Regions from separate parts of the Photobacterium atrarenae genome, predicted to be linked through region 1. Evidence: predicted binding sites of a transcription regulator. Region 1 holds the regulator's gene; each other region holds the start of a gene.
The links. Region 1 encodes PurR, which represses purine synthesis genes. Its sites were predicted from a motif close to TNANGNAAACGTTTNCNTNA; they were not measured.
Positions count from the first base shown of each region.

Region 2: a site for PurR is predicted at 1,671-1,690, ahead of glyA (serine hydroxymethyltransferase). Genes of this name have one in related genera too.
Region 3: a site for PurR is predicted at 2,788-2,807, ahead of glpX (class II fructose-bisphosphatase). Genes of this name have one in related genera too.

Region 1 covers NZ_CP101508.1:1,393,701-1,399,503, forward strand. Annotated here, with positions in the region: gene NNL38_RS06545 (dihydrolipoyl dehydrogenase family protein) at 1-114, opposite strand, end outside; gene NNL38_RS06550 (carboxymuconolactone decarboxylase family protein) at 123-713, opposite strand; gene NNL38_RS06555 (hypothetical protein) at 864-1,256, opposite strand; gene NNL38_RS06560 (TfoX/Sxy family DNA transformation protein) at 1,572-2,165, opposite strand; cyclic di-GMP riboswitch class I at 2,293-2,398, opposite strand; gene purR (HTH-type transcriptional repressor PurR) at 2,675-3,682, opposite strand; gene NNL38_RS06570 (heme ABC transporter ATP-binding protein) at 4,147-4,962, opposite strand; gene NNL38_RS06575 (FecCD family ABC transporter permease) at 4,959-5,803, opposite strand, start outside.
Region 2 covers NZ_CP101508.1:2,630,100-2,635,902, reverse strand. Annotated here, with positions in the region: gene NNL38_RS12410 (hypothetical protein) at 1-164, shown strand, start outside; gene glnB (nitrogen regulatory protein P-II) at 289-627, shown strand; gene NNL38_RS12400 (YitT family protein) at 702-1,313, opposite strand; gene glyA (serine hydroxymethyltransferase) at 1,820-3,070, shown strand; gene nrdR (transcriptional regulator NrdR) at 3,250-3,699, shown strand; gene ribD (bifunctional diaminohydroxyphosphoribosylaminopyrimidine deaminase/5-amino-6-(5-phosphoribosylamino)uracil reductase RibD) at 3,748-4,872, shown strand; gene NNL38_RS12380 (riboflavin synthase) at 4,885-5,544, shown strand; gene ribBA (bifunctional 3,4-dihydroxy-2-butanone-4-phosphate synthase/GTP cyclohydrolase II) at 5,571-5,803, shown strand, end outside.
Region 3 covers NZ_CP101508.1:190,335-196,137, reverse strand. Annotated here, with positions in the region: gene NNL38_RS00955 (hypothetical protein) at 1-183, opposite strand, end outside; gene NNL38_RS00950 (MIP/aquaporin family protein) at 262-1,107, shown strand; gene glpK (glycerol kinase GlpK) at 1,152-2,669, shown strand; gene glpX (class II fructose-bisphosphatase) at 2,869-3,876, shown strand; gene NNL38_RS00935 (helix-turn-helix transcriptional regulator) at 4,040-4,657, shown strand; gene NNL38_RS00930 (ferredoxin--NADP reductase) at 4,671-5,414, shown strand; gene NNL38_RS00925 (DUF3135 domain-containing protein) at 5,600-5,803, shown strand, end outside.

The DNA of each region.
Region 1 (5,803 bases):
AAGCTGCTGCGATTTGGCCTGCTCCAGGGTGAAGTACTGACCCAGATCAAATGCAAACCAGAGGCCGATGAGGGCGGCAACGATGCTGAAGAGTCCTATTTTTTTCTTATCCATAACGTTACCTACTTTGTGTGGTTAGTCGGCTGAGTCGGGTGCGGAGCGGATTGCTCCGGTTGGATCGGCAGTGAGCAAAAGCCCTGCGCAGGTACATCCAGGGCGGTATTAAATTTGGCGGACAGATTCTGGAAAGCGATGAGGGCTGTGAGCTCTACGAGCGCATCCTCGTCGTACCATTGTTTCAATGTTGACAACATGGTGTCCGTGACTTGCTGTCCGGTGACTGTGATAGCTTCGGTGTAGCCCAGCACCGCCTGCTCCTCGGGGCTGAACAGCTCACTTTGCTGCCAATGCGCCAGCGCTTTGATTTTTTCGACAGAGTCACAGCGCTCGGCCAGCTTCATCCCATTAGCATCGACACAAAATGCACAGTGATTGAGCTGCGAAACGCGGACGCAGATCAGTGAGCGGATCACCGGGGTTAACGGGGAGGATTTTCGGTCCAGGTAGCCAAAGAAGCCGGCAACCAGCCAGAACAGGGCAGGGCGGCGCCCCCATAACAGCGCCGGATTCAGAGGATGGCCGTAATGGCGTTTCTGAAGCCAGAGAAGTGGCTTGATAAGAAAAGAATAGTGTTGCTTGGCTGAAATACGCACATCTGCCTCTTAGGTTGCCTGTCTGCTGCATCTGCAACCAAGATAGCATTTATCTTTGGCAAAAACGCAGCAATACCGAATTGGGTATGAGACAAGACCGAGCAGGGGCCGGAAATATTTCAGTTTTGAGGAAAAAATCTTTAAATTCGTTTAGTTGAGCGAAATATAGACGGCTTTTGACTCTTGCTGTTGCGCCATGTCCGGCATAGTGGGCTGAGAGATAAACAGATATCCGGAAGCTAGGACCGGCAGCAAGGCTACAGCCATGGTTTTACCGATATGGTAATTGCGATACCAGTACTTTTTAGAGCGGATTTTAAGCAGTACCCCCCACAACAGGAGGAGGCCGTTAAACCCTGCGGTCACTGCCAACACTTCATCCAGCATTGAAAATGGGGCGAGTTGCTGATGGACGACGAAGACAATCACAATGGTGGGCAGCAAGTTGAGCAAAACTAACAAACGCATCAGTTTCGGCCATTTGCAAAACTTGTCTTTGAACATCTGGCTGGATTGTCCTGGAAAAGGTTGCGAGCTGTACATAAGACCCTCCCTGCGGCGGCTGCGTTGACGCCCCAATTCTACTGAGCCAGCAGGGGATGAAAACCTTGTTGACTGATTTGTGAACAGCTTTGGGAGTGGTGTCAATGTTTGGCATTTCTTCACAGAAAAATGTCATTCACTTGGTGCAAATTTGACATTCTACGTCGTGTGAGGGAGAGCTCCTTGGCAGACTGTTGTTCAGTTACTGGTAGTCATATGATGTGGAAGGCCAGTGAGGGATACTGGGGAGCAGAAAGAGGCGGAAATCGCCTCTTTCGAAATAGGTATGTTCAGAGAAACCGATAGGTGGGTTGCTCAGGAGTTTAATTTCGCCAACAGCTCAGAGCGACGCTGCTGCGGAATCACAGACCAATGGCGTCCGCTGACCGCACCCTCAAGGGCCCACAGCAAATCGATATTAACCGTGTCCTGGTGGGTTTCCTGCAACGCTTTGAAAGCGTTCAACGCACCGGCTTCGTAGAGCTCATCGACGGTCGTGATCCCTGCTTTTTTCAACATCCGCTCATTAGCTAAGCGCAGGTTCGGCAGATCCTTGATCCGGCTTGGGCCACTCTGGCTTTTCTTTTCTTTATCCTGCTTGGCAGCTTCAAAAGAGTGCTTTGCGTGTTCGATGATTTTCTCCGGTTCATTCCACCATTCCTCAGGAATTGCGTAATGTTTCGTGACCACCGGGAACCCACGTTTTTTGTAAACGTACGGGCTCAATCCGGCTTTCTTGAATTGTTCTTCGTTTTCAGCATTGGCCCGCAGGTGCAGTTTGTCGTTAACCACTAACGCAAACATGGTTTCGCCTGAGAAAACTCCAAAGCCACCAAACATTGAACGTGATTTTACATTGTCAAAACAACGAAATAGTCGAAGAGAATCTTTAAGTACTGGTTTGTCCATGCTTCTTTCTCGGTGAAAAATTTCTTGAGTCACCTAACAACAGAGCGAGGATTCAGATTAGCAAATTTCAAAGAAAAGCAATGTCAGGGATTTGTCAGAATTCTGAGCATGACTTCTTGCTATATCCATCGGCAACCCCGCTACCATAAGTTGACTTAATTATTGATAAATAAGCGACTTTTAGGCCGGAAGCTTTGCGTCCCATTCTTTCAAATGGTTTGCCTTGTTCGTGACACAAATAAGCATATCTCAGAAGATATTTTTGAACTTGGTCCCACTTTTAAAAATGTGACACTCCTTCCACAAATAAAGCAATATCATCGGGACAAGAATATCCAAGAGTCACAATTTTTGAACAGGTAGCACAGTTTTAGAACGATTCTAACCCATGATTTACCCATAAATAACTTTGTCAGTAATAGAACTTGAGGGCAATGTCAAAATTGCAACAAAAAACCGATAGCAAGCTATCGGTTTTTTTGTATGGCAAAATTGAAAGTGATAAGCAATTAAGCGTTTATCTTCTTGACAGATTTACGGACAACCAATTCCGGAGCCATCTCAAAGATACGGCGCTCATGTTGTTTGTCTTTCACCCGTGCCATCAGGATCTCAATGGCCTTCTGACCCAGGCGCTGCTTCGGCTGGTGGATGGTGGTCAGCGGCGGAGAGAAGTAAGGCGCCAGGTCGATATTGTCGTAGCCGATAATGGAAACATCATCCGGTACGCGCAGCCCGGCCTGCTCAAAGGTACTGATCAGCGCCATGGCCATAATATCATTGAAACAGAAAATGGCGCTTGGGCGATCGTCCATCGCGATATATTGCTTTGCCGCGGCAACAGCAGATTCACATTCAAAGTCACCTTCAATCAGCCAGTCCGGATTTACGCTCAGATTGGCTTCTTCCATTGCTTTGTAGAAGCCTTTGAGGCGCTCACGGCACGTGAGTTTCTCGGTATGGCCGGTGAGGCAGCCAATTTTCTGGTGGCCGTGCTCAATAAAGTACTTGGTCGCGACATATCCGCCCAGCTCAGCATTGTCCTGAATCTTGTCGGTATGCGGGCTCTCTGGTCCCCAGTCCATGATCACCATCGGCAGATCTTTCTGGCGTTCCAGCAGGGCCAGCAGCTTATCGTCAAGATCGGAACACATCACCAGCAGGCCATCCACGCGTTTCTCAGCCAGCATTCGCAGGTAATCGCGCTGTTTTTCCAGGTTGCCTTCGGTATTACACAGGATCAGGGTGTAGCCTTCTCCGTAGCAGTATTCTTCGACACCGTGAACTACTTCGGCGAAAAATGGGTTGGTCGACTTGGTGACCAGCATGCCGATGGTTCGGGTGGTATTACATTTCAGGCTACGCGCCACAGCACTCGGGGCATAGTTGAGTTCGTCTACAGCGGCCAGAACTTTCTTCTGAGTTGCTTCTGCAACAAACCGGGTTTTATTGATCACGTGAGACACTGTTGTGGTTGAAACACCTGCCAAACGTGCAACATCTTTAATCGTTGCCATACTTATTCTTCTAATAATTCAAAGTGGGCCTGGGCCCATTTATCTTCATTGATCTGAACAGCATTCAACAGCCATGTACCAAACTGAATAAGTATCTGGTATGCCTCCGGGAGTCAGGCCAGATAATTGTTCAGTTTGGCATGATGATCTGCGTTCATAAAGACCATCATGCTGTTTCATACTGCGTATAAAACGTCAAAAAGCCGCTTCTCTGACGAGCGGCTTTCTTCCTCACCTTTCAGGCGTTGCATTGTGTAATCGCTTGCGATCACATTCTACTGAGTGTAGCGCACAGTGCAACGTTTCTGTATCGCAAGGTGATAATTCTTGATAGATATCAACAAACTTACTGCAATTTTTCTAAACTTGGATGCATATCTGATGTAGTGACCGTTGCATCAGATAGCCCCGGCAGAACCGGGGGGGTGAGAAAGCAGGTCGTTGAGCAGGAATCACTTTTTGGGCTATGCCGCAGGCAGGACCACCGGAAAATCCTGGGTCGGGTGCTTGCTGACATGGACCGGCCAGCCGTAGACCCGCTGAATAGTGTCGGGGGTTAAAGCCTGCCAGGGGGGCCCGTCGGCCTGCACCTTGCCATGGTTGACGATCACCAAACGGTCGGCATATTGGGCGGCCAGATTGAGGTCATGGATCACCACAATCACTGCGGCGCCAGCGTTAGCCAGTGTTCGGGCTACTTGCAAGGTCTGGTGCTGGTGGGAGAGATCCAGGGCCGATGTCGGCTCATCCAGCATCAATATGCACTGGTCGCCAGCGTGGCTGAGTTGGGTCAGCACCCGGGCCAGGTGCACCCGCTGTTTCTCCCCCCCGGATAAAGATGGGTACAACCGGTCCTGAAGTTCGAGGACGTCGACCTGGGTCATTTTTTCCGTCGCCAACGCCTGGGTGTCTTTTCTCGTTAGTTGTAGAGGGAGGCTGCCCAGCTCAACCACTTCCCGGGCGGTAAAGGCGAAGGCCAGGTTGCTGTGCTGCGGCAAGATACCCAGGTGTTTGGCCAGCGTAGCTGGTGGGTAATCTTTGCGCTCTTTCCCAAAAAAGCGAATTGTGCCACCGCCTTCGGCTTCACCGCACAATACTTTCAACAGGCTACTTTTTCCGGCGCCATTCGGTCCGAGCAGGGCGGTCAGTTCGCCGCTGGCAATATTGAGGCTAAAATCATCCAGCAGCTTCTTTCCGCCCAGGGTCAGATTCAACGCACGGGCTTCAATCGCGGGGGTCGGATGCTCGGGTGCCGAGACAGGATTTTGAGGAGGAGTCATGACATTCTGCCTCGTTGCTTCATCAGCATAAAGATAAAGAATGGCGCGCCGAGAATCGCGGTAATAATCCCCACCGGTAATTCCGTCGGGGCAGCCACGACACGCGCCAGCATATCGGCCACCAGCAGTACCAGTGCCCCCAGCAGCGCTGAAAGTGGGAGCAAGGTTTTGTGGTTCGGACCACACAGCATACGGCCCAGATGCGGGATGATCAGGCCGAGAAAGCCAATCACGCCGCTCAAGGCAACACAGATCCCGACACCGGCAGCGCACAGCAGGATCAAACGACGTTTGAGCCGCTGGACATTGATGCCCATATGCCGGGCTTCCGCTTCACCGAGCAAGAAGGCATTGAGGCCATTGGCATCGCGATCAAACAGCAGCATCAGGGCTCCTAAGGCCACGAACGCCAGGGCGATCCCCGGCCAAGTCGCGCCAGCCAGCGAGCCCATGCTCCATAAAGACAGATCTCGCAGCGCCTGATCATCGGCCAGATAGTTCATCAGGCCCATTGCAGCGCCGGAAAGCGCAGCAATGGCCACCCCGGCCAATAGCATGACGGTCACTGAAGTGCCGTTTTTGTCAGTGCCGAGGCGATAGACCAGGTAGGTGCTCACCGCGCCGCCGACAAACGCGAAGACTGGTACGGTGCCCAGCGAGAGCAGCAATGGATAGTTTGTTGCCAGCGGTGCAAATACAACAATCGCCAAAGCCGCGCCCAGGCTGGCACCGCCGGAAACGCCGATAATGCCGGGATCAGCCAGCGGGTTTCGGAACAGGCCTTGCATCACGGCGCCGCACAGGGCCAGAATGGCCCCGACGGCAATACAGAGCAGGGTGC
Region 2 (5,803 bases), 1.2 Mb from region 1:
CCGGAGCCACGTTGTTTTTCGGCATGAGCCTGATCCCCTATCTCCCTTTGCTGATTGAACCGGCCTATCGTGGTATGGCAGTGGTGGCCATTAATTGCGGCATTCTGATTTATGCGGTGTGGCTGCTGCTCCGGATGATGGAGCGCCATGATCTGCATTATTAACCGGTTGTTGCCCGGTCGGATTTGGTATTCATCGGTCGGATCTGTGATAATACAGTCATGATTAATCAGGCAATTGGCGCAGGAAGTGCGTTAATGACCTCTGCTCAGCAAAGGACGAGGAAAGATGAAGAAAATTGAAGCCGTTATTAAGCCGTTCAAGCTTGATGATGTTCGAGAAGCGCTTGCAGAAGTCGGCATCACCGGGATGACGGTGTCGGAAGTGAAAGGCTTTGGGCGCCAGAAGGGGCACACAGAGCTGTATCGTGGGGCCGAATACATGGTTGATTTCCTGCCGAAGGTGAAGCTGGAAATCGTGGTCGCCGATGATGTCGCTGAGCAGTGTGTAGAGACCATCATCGAAACAGCGCAAACCGGGAAGATCGGTGACGGTAAGATCTTTATGTTTGATGTTGAGCGTGTGGTCCGGATCCGGACCGGCGAGGAAGACGAAGACGCCATCTAAAACAAGCAGCGCACGGTTGTGATGGAAAAGGCTTGCCGGGTGGCAAGCCTTTCTTGATCTGTACCGGCGTCGCGCTAACCGGCAATCGCCGAGCCGCTGTAGCGTCCGGGCTTGTGGTTCATCGCCAGTACCAGGTTCAGCATCACGGCGCCCAGCACGGACAGGGCCAGGGTCATCGGGCTGACCAGGAAATAGGAGGCGATCAGAATGCAGAGATCGATCCCCATCTGCAGCTTGCCGGCTGACCAGCCGAACTTTTCCTGCAGGTAGAGCACCAGCACATTAAATCCGCCCAGGCTGGTCTGGTGGCGGAACAGGATCAGCATTCCCAGGCCCATCAGCAGGCCGCCAATCATTGCGCAATACAGCGGTTCCAGCCGGCTGATCTCCAGCACATAGTGCATATGATCGGTGATCACCGAGACCAGGCCGCCGGAGATGATGCTGGTGATGGCAAAGGCGCGGCTCATCCGGAACCAGGCCATCAGGTAAAACGGGGTGTTGAGCAGAAAGTAAAGCTGGCCGAAAGACAGGTCGACAAACTGGCTAAGTAAAAGGGCAAGACCTGTGGTGCCGCCGGTCAGCAAGTGGGCTTGCTGCAGGAAGAAAACGCCCTGGGCGACAACAAAGGTGCCCGTCAGGATTGCAATGACGTTCTCTTTATGCGAATGATGGTAACCGCTCAAAAAATCAAACTCCTTGTTTGTAGCGAATCCTGTAGACGGCGCCTTGAGCGCGGAGCAGGGATCCGGTGATCGATGTTGGCGCTATGATACGGGTGGGGCTGGGTACTGAGAAGCCTGTCACAGAAATGGTTAAACTACAGGTGTAATGATTTCGATACAACTACGTAAACTATTAATTTGTAAATTTTCTTGCAAACTGTATGTGATGAACTAAAGCGTTGTTGGTGATGCTTGCATCAAGATGAAAGGAATTCATGCTGACATGGAAAATAAACATGCAGAAATCACAAGAAAAAGCACAATCAGGACTATCTGACCCGGACCAAATTCTGTAAAATACAGCGCTATGTACCAGGGTGACGAAAACGTTTGCGTTCAGGCGGCGCCTGGGCTGATGTTTTTTCGAATTTCACCGAAAATTACTGTTTACCATTCATTCGCAGCAGGAACGGTTTTTTAGTGCTTCTGCGGGTGTATATGAGAACGATCTGAGTCAGGAGATACAGATGCTAAAGCGCGACATGAATATTGCCGATTATGACGCAGAACTTTTTGCAGCCATTCAGGAAGAGACTGCGCGTCAGGAAGAGCACATCGAGTTAATTGCCTCTGAAAACTACACCAGCCCGCGTGTAATGGAAGCACAAGGTTCTCAGCTGACCAACAAATATGCCGAAGGTTACCCGGGTAAGCGTTACTACGGCGGCTGTGAGTATGTGGATAAAGCAGAGCAACTGGCGATCGACCGTGCTTGCCAGTTGTTCGGTGCCGAGTACGCCAACGTGCAGCCACACTCTGGCTCACAGGCCAACAACGCAGTCTACATGGCGTTGCTTAATGCCGGGGATACTGTCCTGGGCATGAGCCTGGCCCACGGTGGCCACCTGACCCACGGCTCTCCGGTAAACTTCTCCGGCCGCCTGTACAACATCGTGCCTTACGGCATCGATGAAGCCGGCAAAATCGACTACGAAGAAATGGAAGCGCTGGCGGTTGAGCACAAGCCGAAAATGATCATCGGTGGCTTCTCTGCTTACTCGCAGGTTGTTGACTGGAAACGCATGCGTGAAATCGCGGACAAAGTGGGTGCTTACCTGTTTGTCGATATGGCGCACGTCGCCGGTCTGATTGCTGCGGGTGTCTACCCGAATCCTGTGCCGCACGCGCATGTGGTGACCACTACCACGCACAAAACCCTGGCCGGTCCTCGCGGCGGTCTGATCCTGTCGAACGGCGGTGAAGACCTGTATAAGAAACTGAACTCTGCCGTATTCCCGGGCGCCCAGGGCGGTCCGCTGATGCACGTGATTGCAGCCAAAGCCGTGGCGTTCAAAGAAGCGATGGAGCCGGAATTTAAAGCGTACCAGGCGCGTGTGGTTGAAAATGCCAAGGCGATGGTCGGTGAGTTCCTCGAGCGTGGTTACAAGATTGTCTCCGGCAGCACTGAAAACCACCTGTTCCTGGTCGATCTGATCGACAAAGGCATTACCGGGAAAGAAGCCGATGCTGCGCTGGGCTCAGCCAACATCACAGTGAACAAGAACAGCGTACCGAACGATCCGCGCAGCCCGTTTGTGACTTCAGGGATCCGCCTGGGCACCCCGGCGATCACCCGTCGCGGCTTCACTGCTGAAGATGCCAAGCAACTGGCTGGCTGGATTTGTGACATCCTGGACGATGTAAACAACCCGGAAGTGATCGAAGCGACTAAAGCCAAGGTGCTCGAGATCTGTCAGCGCCTGCCTGTTTACGCTTAATCCTTCTGTGTGAGCCGGCCGGCGGCGACGCTGGCCCGGCAAAGCGCAAGATGCATAAAACGGCACCTGATTCAGGTGCCGTTTTGTTTTATCAGCCAGAATCAACAGAAAAACCCGCCAGAACGCTCAACAGCGGAGCGAAATGGGTTACACTGAGGCGACGAGTATGAGGAGGCAAGATGCATTGTCCTTTTTGCGGTGCAAATGACACCAAAGTAATCGATTCCCGTCTGGTTGCAGACGGCCATCAAGTCCGTCGGCGTCGTCAGTGTCTGGCCTGTAATGAGCGTTATACGACGTTCGAAACAGCAGAGTTAGTTATGCCGCGGGTGATTAAAACCAATGGCAACCGCGACCCGTTCAACGAAGATAAGCTGCGGGGCGGCATTCAGCGTGCCCTGGAAAAGCGCCCAGTTAGTGCTGATGACATTGAGCGGGCAATCAATACCATCAAGTCACGCCTGCGGGCGACCGGTGAGCGGGAAGTGCCGTCTGAAATGATCGGCAACCTGGTGATGGAAGCGCTGAAAGAGCTGGATAAAGTGGCTTATATCCGCTTTGCATCCGTTTACCGTAGTTTTGAAGATATTCGAGAATTTGGCGAAGAGATCGCCAGATTGGAAAAATAAGTGCGGGCGGCACCCTGCCGCCGGCCTGAACCATGAAAAGCAAACCAGATGTTTTCATCGATTGACCATGCCATGATGCTGCGCGCCCTCGAACTGGCGAAACGCGGCCGATTCACCACTGCGCCCAACCCCAATGTCGGCTGTGTGATTGCCCACGGCAGTGACATTGTCGGCGAGGGGTATCATTACCGGGCTGGCCAGCCTCACGCGGAAGTGTTTGCCCTGCGGGCAGCCGGTGAGAAAGCCAAGGGTGCCACTGCCTATGTCACCCTCGAGCCTTGCTCTCATTTTGGCCGGACGCCGCCGTGCGCTGCGGCATTGATTGACGCCGGTGTTGCCCGGGTGGTCTGTGCCATGGTTGATCCGAATCCGCAAGTGGCCGGGCGGGGCCTGAAGATGCTGCGGGCCGCCGGGATCGCGGTGCAGTCGGGCTTGCTCGAAGCCGATGCCGAGGCGCTGAATCCGGGGTTTATCAAGCGGATGAAAACCGGCAAGCCGTATGTGCAGCTCAAGCTGGCGGCCAGCCTCGATGGTCGCACCGCGCTGGCGAACGGGGAGAGCAAATGGATCACCTCACCGGCGGCGCGGGCGGATGTACAGCGCTTCCGGGCCCAGGCCGGGGCGATCTTATCAACCAGTGCCACGGTACTGGCTGATGATCCGTCGCTCAATATTCGCTGGGAGGAGCTGGATGAGACGGTGCAGCAGCACTATCCGCAGGCATCGTTGCGCCAGCCGATCCGGGTGGTGATTGACAGCCAGAACCGGGTCACACCGACTCATCGCCTGATTGGCCTGCCGGGACAGACTCTGCTCGCGCGGCGTGAGCTGGGAAAAGAATCCTGGCCGGCCTCAGTACAACAGCTGGTGGTACCGGCTGCTGAGCATGGCCGGCTGGATCTCGATGCCCTGATGACCGTACTGGCACAGCAGGATATTAACCACTTGTGGGTGGAGGCGGGTGCCGCCCTGGCGGGGGCCTTGCTCTCTGCCGGGCTGGTGGATGAGCTGATTGTCTATCAGGCGCCGAAACTGATGGGCAGCGACAGCCGGGGACTGATTGACCTGCAAGGGTTCACGGCGATGACCCAGGTGCCGGAGCTGACCATCCGGGATGTTCGCATGGTGGGGCCGGATATTCGGATCTCCGCGCAAATCAAACAAGCAATTTAAGGAAAATCCTTCATGTTTACAGGCATTATTGAAGCGGTTGGGACCATTACGGCGCTGACACCGAAAGGCAAAGACATTTCTGTGACGGTGGATTCCGGCAAGCTTGATCTATCCGATGTAAAATTGGGGGACAGTATTGCAACCAACGGCGTTTGCCTCACGGTGGTTGCGCTGACTGGCAACGGCTATGTGGCTGATTTGTCGTTAGAGACCCTCCAGCGGACCGCGTTTGCGACGTACCGTGCCGGACAGGCGGTCAACCTGGAAAAAGCCATGCTGCCGACTACTCGGTTCGGCGGTCATATGGTGTCCGGCCACGTGGATGAGGTGGCGGAAATAATCGAACGGAGCCACACCGGCCGGGCCATTGAATTCTGGGTTCGGGTGCCGGCGCATCTGGCCAAGTATATTGCCGAAAAAGGCTCGGTCACGGTCGATGGGATCAGCCTGACCGTCAATGCCGTCCGGGGCGATGAGTTTAAACTGACGATCGTGCCGCACACCGCTGCCGAGACCACGATGGAATCATTCCAGCCCGGTCGGAAGGTCAACCTGGAGGTGGATGTGATCGCCCGCTATCTGGAGCGATTGATACTGGGTGACAAGGCGGCAGAAAAAGCGCCGACAGTGACCATGGATCTGTTGGCAAAATCCGGATTCTTGAAATCATAAAGACCAAGCAGGAGAAGGGGAACACAATGGCATTAAGCAGTGCAGCAGAGATCATTGAAGATATTCGCCAGGGAAAAATGGTGATCCTGATGGATGATGAGGATCGCGAAAACGAAGGCGATCTGATCATGGCCGCGGAAAAGATCACCCCTGATGCCATTAACTTTATGGCGACCCACGGACGGGGACTGATTTGCCTGACCCTGACACAAGACCGTTGCCAGCAGCTGAATCTGCCGCTGATGGTGCAGGACAATAC
Region 3 (5,803 bases), 1.2 Mb from region 1:
GCTTTTTACTTCCAGGTCAACCAGATAAGAACAAACACCTGCCACGACACGGATCAACTGCCCGGCCAGCCGCACCACCAGCCTTTGGCTTTCGAATTTATCAGACAAAAAGAAAACGTTTGCGCAATCGAACAAAAGTGCGTTTATTTTATGCTCGAACGCACAGTTTTTATTTCTTAACATTTTCATCACGTTTTATTTGAGTACATTAAGAGCGAATAAGAAAAACAATGACCCCCACTCTGACAAAAGGACTGAATCATGACGACCCAGAAGCAACACACATTGCTTGGCGAGTGCCTCGCCGAGTTTATCGGCACCGGTTTGTTAATCTTCTTCGGCGTTGGCTGCGTCGCTGCACTGGTATTGACCGGTGCCGAATTCGGCCAGTGGGAAATTAGCATCGTTTGGGGCTTTGGTGTCACCATCGCCATCTACTGCACCGCCGGTGTTTCCGGGGCCCACATCAACCCGGCAGTCACCATCGCCCTGGCCCTGTTCCACGGTTTCGACAAACGCAAAGTCGGCCCCTACATTGCCGCACAAATGCTGGGCGCCTTCTGCACCGCCGCGCTGGTCTACACCCTTTACGGCAACCTATTTGCAGATTTTGAAGCCAGCCAGCAGATCGTTCGCGGTAGCGAAGCCAGCCTGGCCACCGCCGGTATTTTCTCGACTTACCCGAACCCGGCGCTGTCCTTCGGCGGCGCGTTTGCGGTGGAGTTTGTGATCACCGCGGTGCTGATGTTTGCCATCCTGGCGATTGGTGATGAGAAAAACGGTGCGCCGCGCGGCGCCATGGGCCCGCTGCTGATCGGGATCCTGATTGCCGTGATCGGCGGCTCCCTGGGCCCGCTCACCGGCTTTGCCATGAACCCGGCCCGTGACCTGGGCCCGAAATTCTTCGCTTACCTGGCCGGTTGGGGCGATATCGCACTGACAGGCGGCAAAGACATCCCATACCTGATTGTCCCACTGCTGGCACCAATTTGCGGTGCTGCCTTCGGCGGCTGGCTCTACCCGAAAGCGATCGGAGCCTACCTGCCGGGCAACGCACAACCTGAATCAGCACAAGACGCGGAAGCACCTGAAACCGCCAAAGCCTGAGCCGCTCTCGGCTACCCTTATAATGACTGCAAGAGGAAAGCATCATGACTACAGAGCAAAAATACATTGTTGCCCTTGATCAAGGCACAACCAGCTCCCGCGCCGTTGTGCTGGATCACAACGCGAACATTGTGTGCTCGTCACAGCGTGAATTTACTCAAATCTATCCGAAAGCCGGCTGGGTGGAGCATGATCCTCTGGAAATTTACGCGACGCAAAGCTCAACCTTGGTTGAAGCCCTGGCCAAAGCCGGGATCCGCTCCGACCAGGTCGCCGGGATTGGCATCACCAACCAGCGTGAAACCACCATTGTCTGGAACAAAAATACCGGCAAACCGGTCTACAACGCGATTGTCTGGCAATGCCGCCGTACTGCCGACATCTGTAACGAACTCAAAGCGCAGGGCCTGGAAGAGTACATCCGCGACAACACCGGCCTGGTGGTCGACCCGTACTTCTCCGGCACCAAGATCAAGTGGATCCTCGATAACGTGGAAGGTGCCCGCGAGGAAGCCGAAGCCGGCAACCTGCTGTTCGGTACCGTCGATACCTGGCTGATCTGGAAGATGACCCAGGGCCGTGTCCACGTGACCGACTTCACCAACGCCTCGCGGACCATGGTGTTCAACATCAACACCCTCGAGTGGGACGAGAAACTGCTCAAGGCGATGGATATCCCGCTGTCAATGATGCCGGAAGTCAAAGCTTCATCAGAAGTCTACGGCCAGACCAACATCGGCGGTAAGGGCGGGACCCGGATCCCAATTGCCGGGATCGCCGGGGATCAGCAAGCCGCGCTGTTCGGCCAGATGTGTGTCGAAGCCGGTCAGGCCAAAAACACCTACGGCACCGGCTGCTTCCTGCTGATGAACACCGGCAAGGAAAAAGTCGCTTCGCAGAACGGCCTGCTGACCACCCTGGCCTGCGGTCCGGAAGGCGAAGTAGCTTATGCGCTGGAAGGCGCGGTATTTATGGGCGGTGCATCCATCCAGTGGCTGCGTGACGAAATGAAGCTACTTAATGATGCTAGCGACTCCGAGTACTTTGCCGAGAAAGTCGGCAGCGCCAACGGCGTTTACCTGGTGCCGGCCTTTACCGGCCTGGGCGCACCGTACTGGGACCCATATGCCCGCGGCACCATCGTCGGCCTGACCCGCGGCGTCAATGCCAACCACATCATCCGCGCCACCCTGGAAGGGATTGCCTACCAGACCCGCGACGTGCTCGATGCAATGCAGGCAGACTCCGGCATTGAGCTGGCCAACCTGCGCGTGGATGGCGGCGCGGTAGCCAATAACTTCCTGATGCAGTTCCAGTCAGATATCCTCAACACCGAAGTCCACCGTCCGGTAGTGACTGAAGTCACCGCGCTGGGCGCCGCTTACCTGGCCGGCCTGGCGGTGGGTTTCTGGGGCAGCATTGACGAGCTGAAAGACAAGGCCAAGCTGGATCGCAGCTTCATCCCTTGCGGCGACGAGCAGAAACGTCAGCGCCGCTACCAAGGCTGGAAGCGTGCGGTTGAGTGCGCCAAAGGCTGGGCGCTAAACGAAGAGGAAATCTAATCCCGCCTTGTAACAAGTAAACCGGAGGCCTGCCCAGCAGGCCTCTTTTTTATGGATCGCCATAAAACCCGGATGGTCAGCTTACCAACCGTTCACACCCCAATCGCGCCTGATGAAATAAGGCAAACGTTTCCCTTGGTCTGTGATAAAATCGCGACCAGATTTTCAGCCCCCAGTTTTTCCAGATTCCGGAGTTCCCATGAAACGCGATTTAGCAATGGCATTTTCCCGAGTAACCGAAGGCGCCGCCCTGGCCGGCTACAAATGGCTTGGCCGCGGCGATAAGAACGCTGCGGACGGTGCCGCCGTGGAAGTGATGCGCACCCTGCTGAACCAAACCGACATTGCCGGTGAGATAGTGATCGGCGAAGGCGAAATTGATGACGCCCCGATGCTCTATATCGGCGAACAGGTCGGCACCGGCGGTGATGCCGTCGATATTGCCGTTGACCCGATTGAAGGCACCCGCATGACCGCCATGGGCCAGAACAACGCCCTGGCCGTGTTGGCCGCCGGCGAAAAGGGCTCGTTCCTCAAAGCGCCGGATATGTACATGGAAAAGCTGGTGGTCGGCCCCGCCGCCAAAGGGGTCATTGATCTGAGCCAGCCGCTGGCGGTCAACCTGGAAAAGATTGCCGCCGCCCTCGGCAAAACCCTCGACACGCTGACCGTAACCACCCTGGCCAAGCCACGCCACGACGCGGTGATTGCCGAAATGCAGGCGATGGGCGTGCGGGTGTTTGCCTTCCCCGATGGGGATGTGGCCGCCTCGATCCTGACCTGTATGCCGGACAGCGAAGTCGATGTGATGTACTGCATCGGCGGTGCCCCGGAAGGCGTGGTCTCTGCCGCGGCGATCCGCGCCCTCGGCGGTGACATGCAGGGCCGCCTGCTACCACGCCACCTGGTCAAGGGGGATAATGCAGACAACCGCCGCCTGGGCGAAGTTGAGAGCGCGCGCTGTCGCGAGATGGGGATAGAAGCCAACACCGTGCTGCGGATGGAAGACATGGCCCAGAGCGATAACGTGATTTTTGCCGGCACCGGCATCACCAAGGGCGATCTGCTCGACGGGATCAGCCGTCAGGGCAACATTGCCACCACCGAAACCCTGCTGATCCGCGGTAAATGCCGCACCATCCGCCGGATCAAATCGACCCACTACTTAGATCGTAAGGATGACGCCATCAAAGGCCACATTCTCTAACCGGCTCAGGCCGGGTGCCGCTGGCGCCCGGCCACCCGTCATCCCCACCCATACTGAATTTCCCACCTTTTTCCTGTCTGCCACTATACTTAGATTTGTAAAGCTGTTGCTTTATTTACTTGGCTGGCTACATAATAAACCGACACAGGAAAATAAAGCTGCTATGAAAACCATTGATAAAATCCTCAACCGGATGAAACGTGACGGCCCGGTCACCGCAAAAATGCTGGCTGATGAGCTCAGCCTGACGACTATGGGCGTACGTCAGCACTTACAGGGGCTCGAAGAAGAAGGTCTGGTGGACTTTCAGGACATCAAAGCCAAAGTCGGCCGACCGACCCGGCACTGGAACCTGACCGGAAAAGGCCACCGCCGTTTTACCGATCGCCACGGCGAGCTTATTATTCAAATGCTTGATTCTGTTGAAGAGATTTTTGGCACCGACGGACTGAGCCAAGTCGTTGAGCGACGGGAGAATCAAACCTTTGAACAATATCAGCAGGCGATGGCGACCAGCGCCGATTTAAGAGAAAAACTGGAAATACTGACTACACTGAGGGAACAGGAAGGCTACATGGCAGAGCTGCACCAGGACGGCGACTCATTCGTCCTGGTCGAAAACCACTGCCCCATTTGCCATGCCGCCAAACGCTGCCCTTCATTATGCAAATCGGAACTCGCCGTCTTTCAGCGCCTGCTGGGCGCAGAGTATCAGGTCGAACGCAACGAACACATTATTGCCGGAGAGAGGCGCTGCGCTTATCGAATACAAAAAATGTAAATAGGAGAGAATTATGGCCGACTGGATCCCCGCAGAAGTCATCACCAACCGCCACTGGAACAGTGACTTATTCAGCCTGAAATTACAGGCCAATATTGAACCCTTCAAAGCCGGACAATTTACCAAGCTGGGTCTGGAAATTGACGGTAAACTAATCCAGCGTGCCTACTCTTTTGTCAACCCGCCCAGCGATCCGCTACTGGAAATTTACGCTACCCGGGTTGCCGACGGCGAGCTCTCCCCGCGGCTGCATGCCCTGGATTGCGGGGATATGGTCTATATTTCAGCACGTGCCAGTGGCTACTTCACCCTCGATGAAGTCCCGCCCGGCGAGCACCTCTGGCTGCTGGCCACGGGGACAGCCATCGGTCCCTACCTGTCGATTCTGCGTGAACCGCAGGTCTGGCAGCGGTTTCGCAAAATCATTCTCGTGCATGCCGTGCGCTACGCCGCCGATCTCACCTATCAGGCCGAAATCAATGCGCTGAAGGAATACTACCCCGAGCAATTGATCGTGCAGCCCTTCGTCAGTCGCGAGCCTGCGCCGCTGTCACTACCGGGACGGATCCCACAGGCTATTGAAGACGGCATGCTTGAGCGCCATATCGGCCTGCCGCTCACCCCGGAACGAAGCCAGATCATGCTGTGCGGCAACCCGGAGATGGTCCGGGATACCCGTAATGTGCTCGAAACACTGGGTTTTCGCAAAAACCTGCGCCGCAATCCGGGCCAGATCACCATGGAGCGCTACTGGTAACAGGGCTCCCCAACCCCGGATTCAAAATGTCTCACAGCAATCTCATGCATGATCTCAGGAATGAGCCAGCCGCCATCGCGCCGGCTGGCTAACTTTAAGGCATAACACATCAACCAAATTCCTTGTGGCGCGCTGTATCGCACCAGGGAAATAGCAGCGCATCGCGCTCGATGAGGGAAGCTGTTATGCAAGACTTACCGTCATTTGATGAACTCAAAGCCATGGCCGAGAAAGATCCGCAGGCCCTCGAAGCGCTGCGGATTTCAATGAGCGAAGCCATTATCAACCGCGCCAGCCCGGCGATGCAACCGCGCCTGCGGGCCCAGATGAGTCATATCAACCAGGTCATCGCCACAGGCAAAAACCCCAACCACACAAATATGATGCTG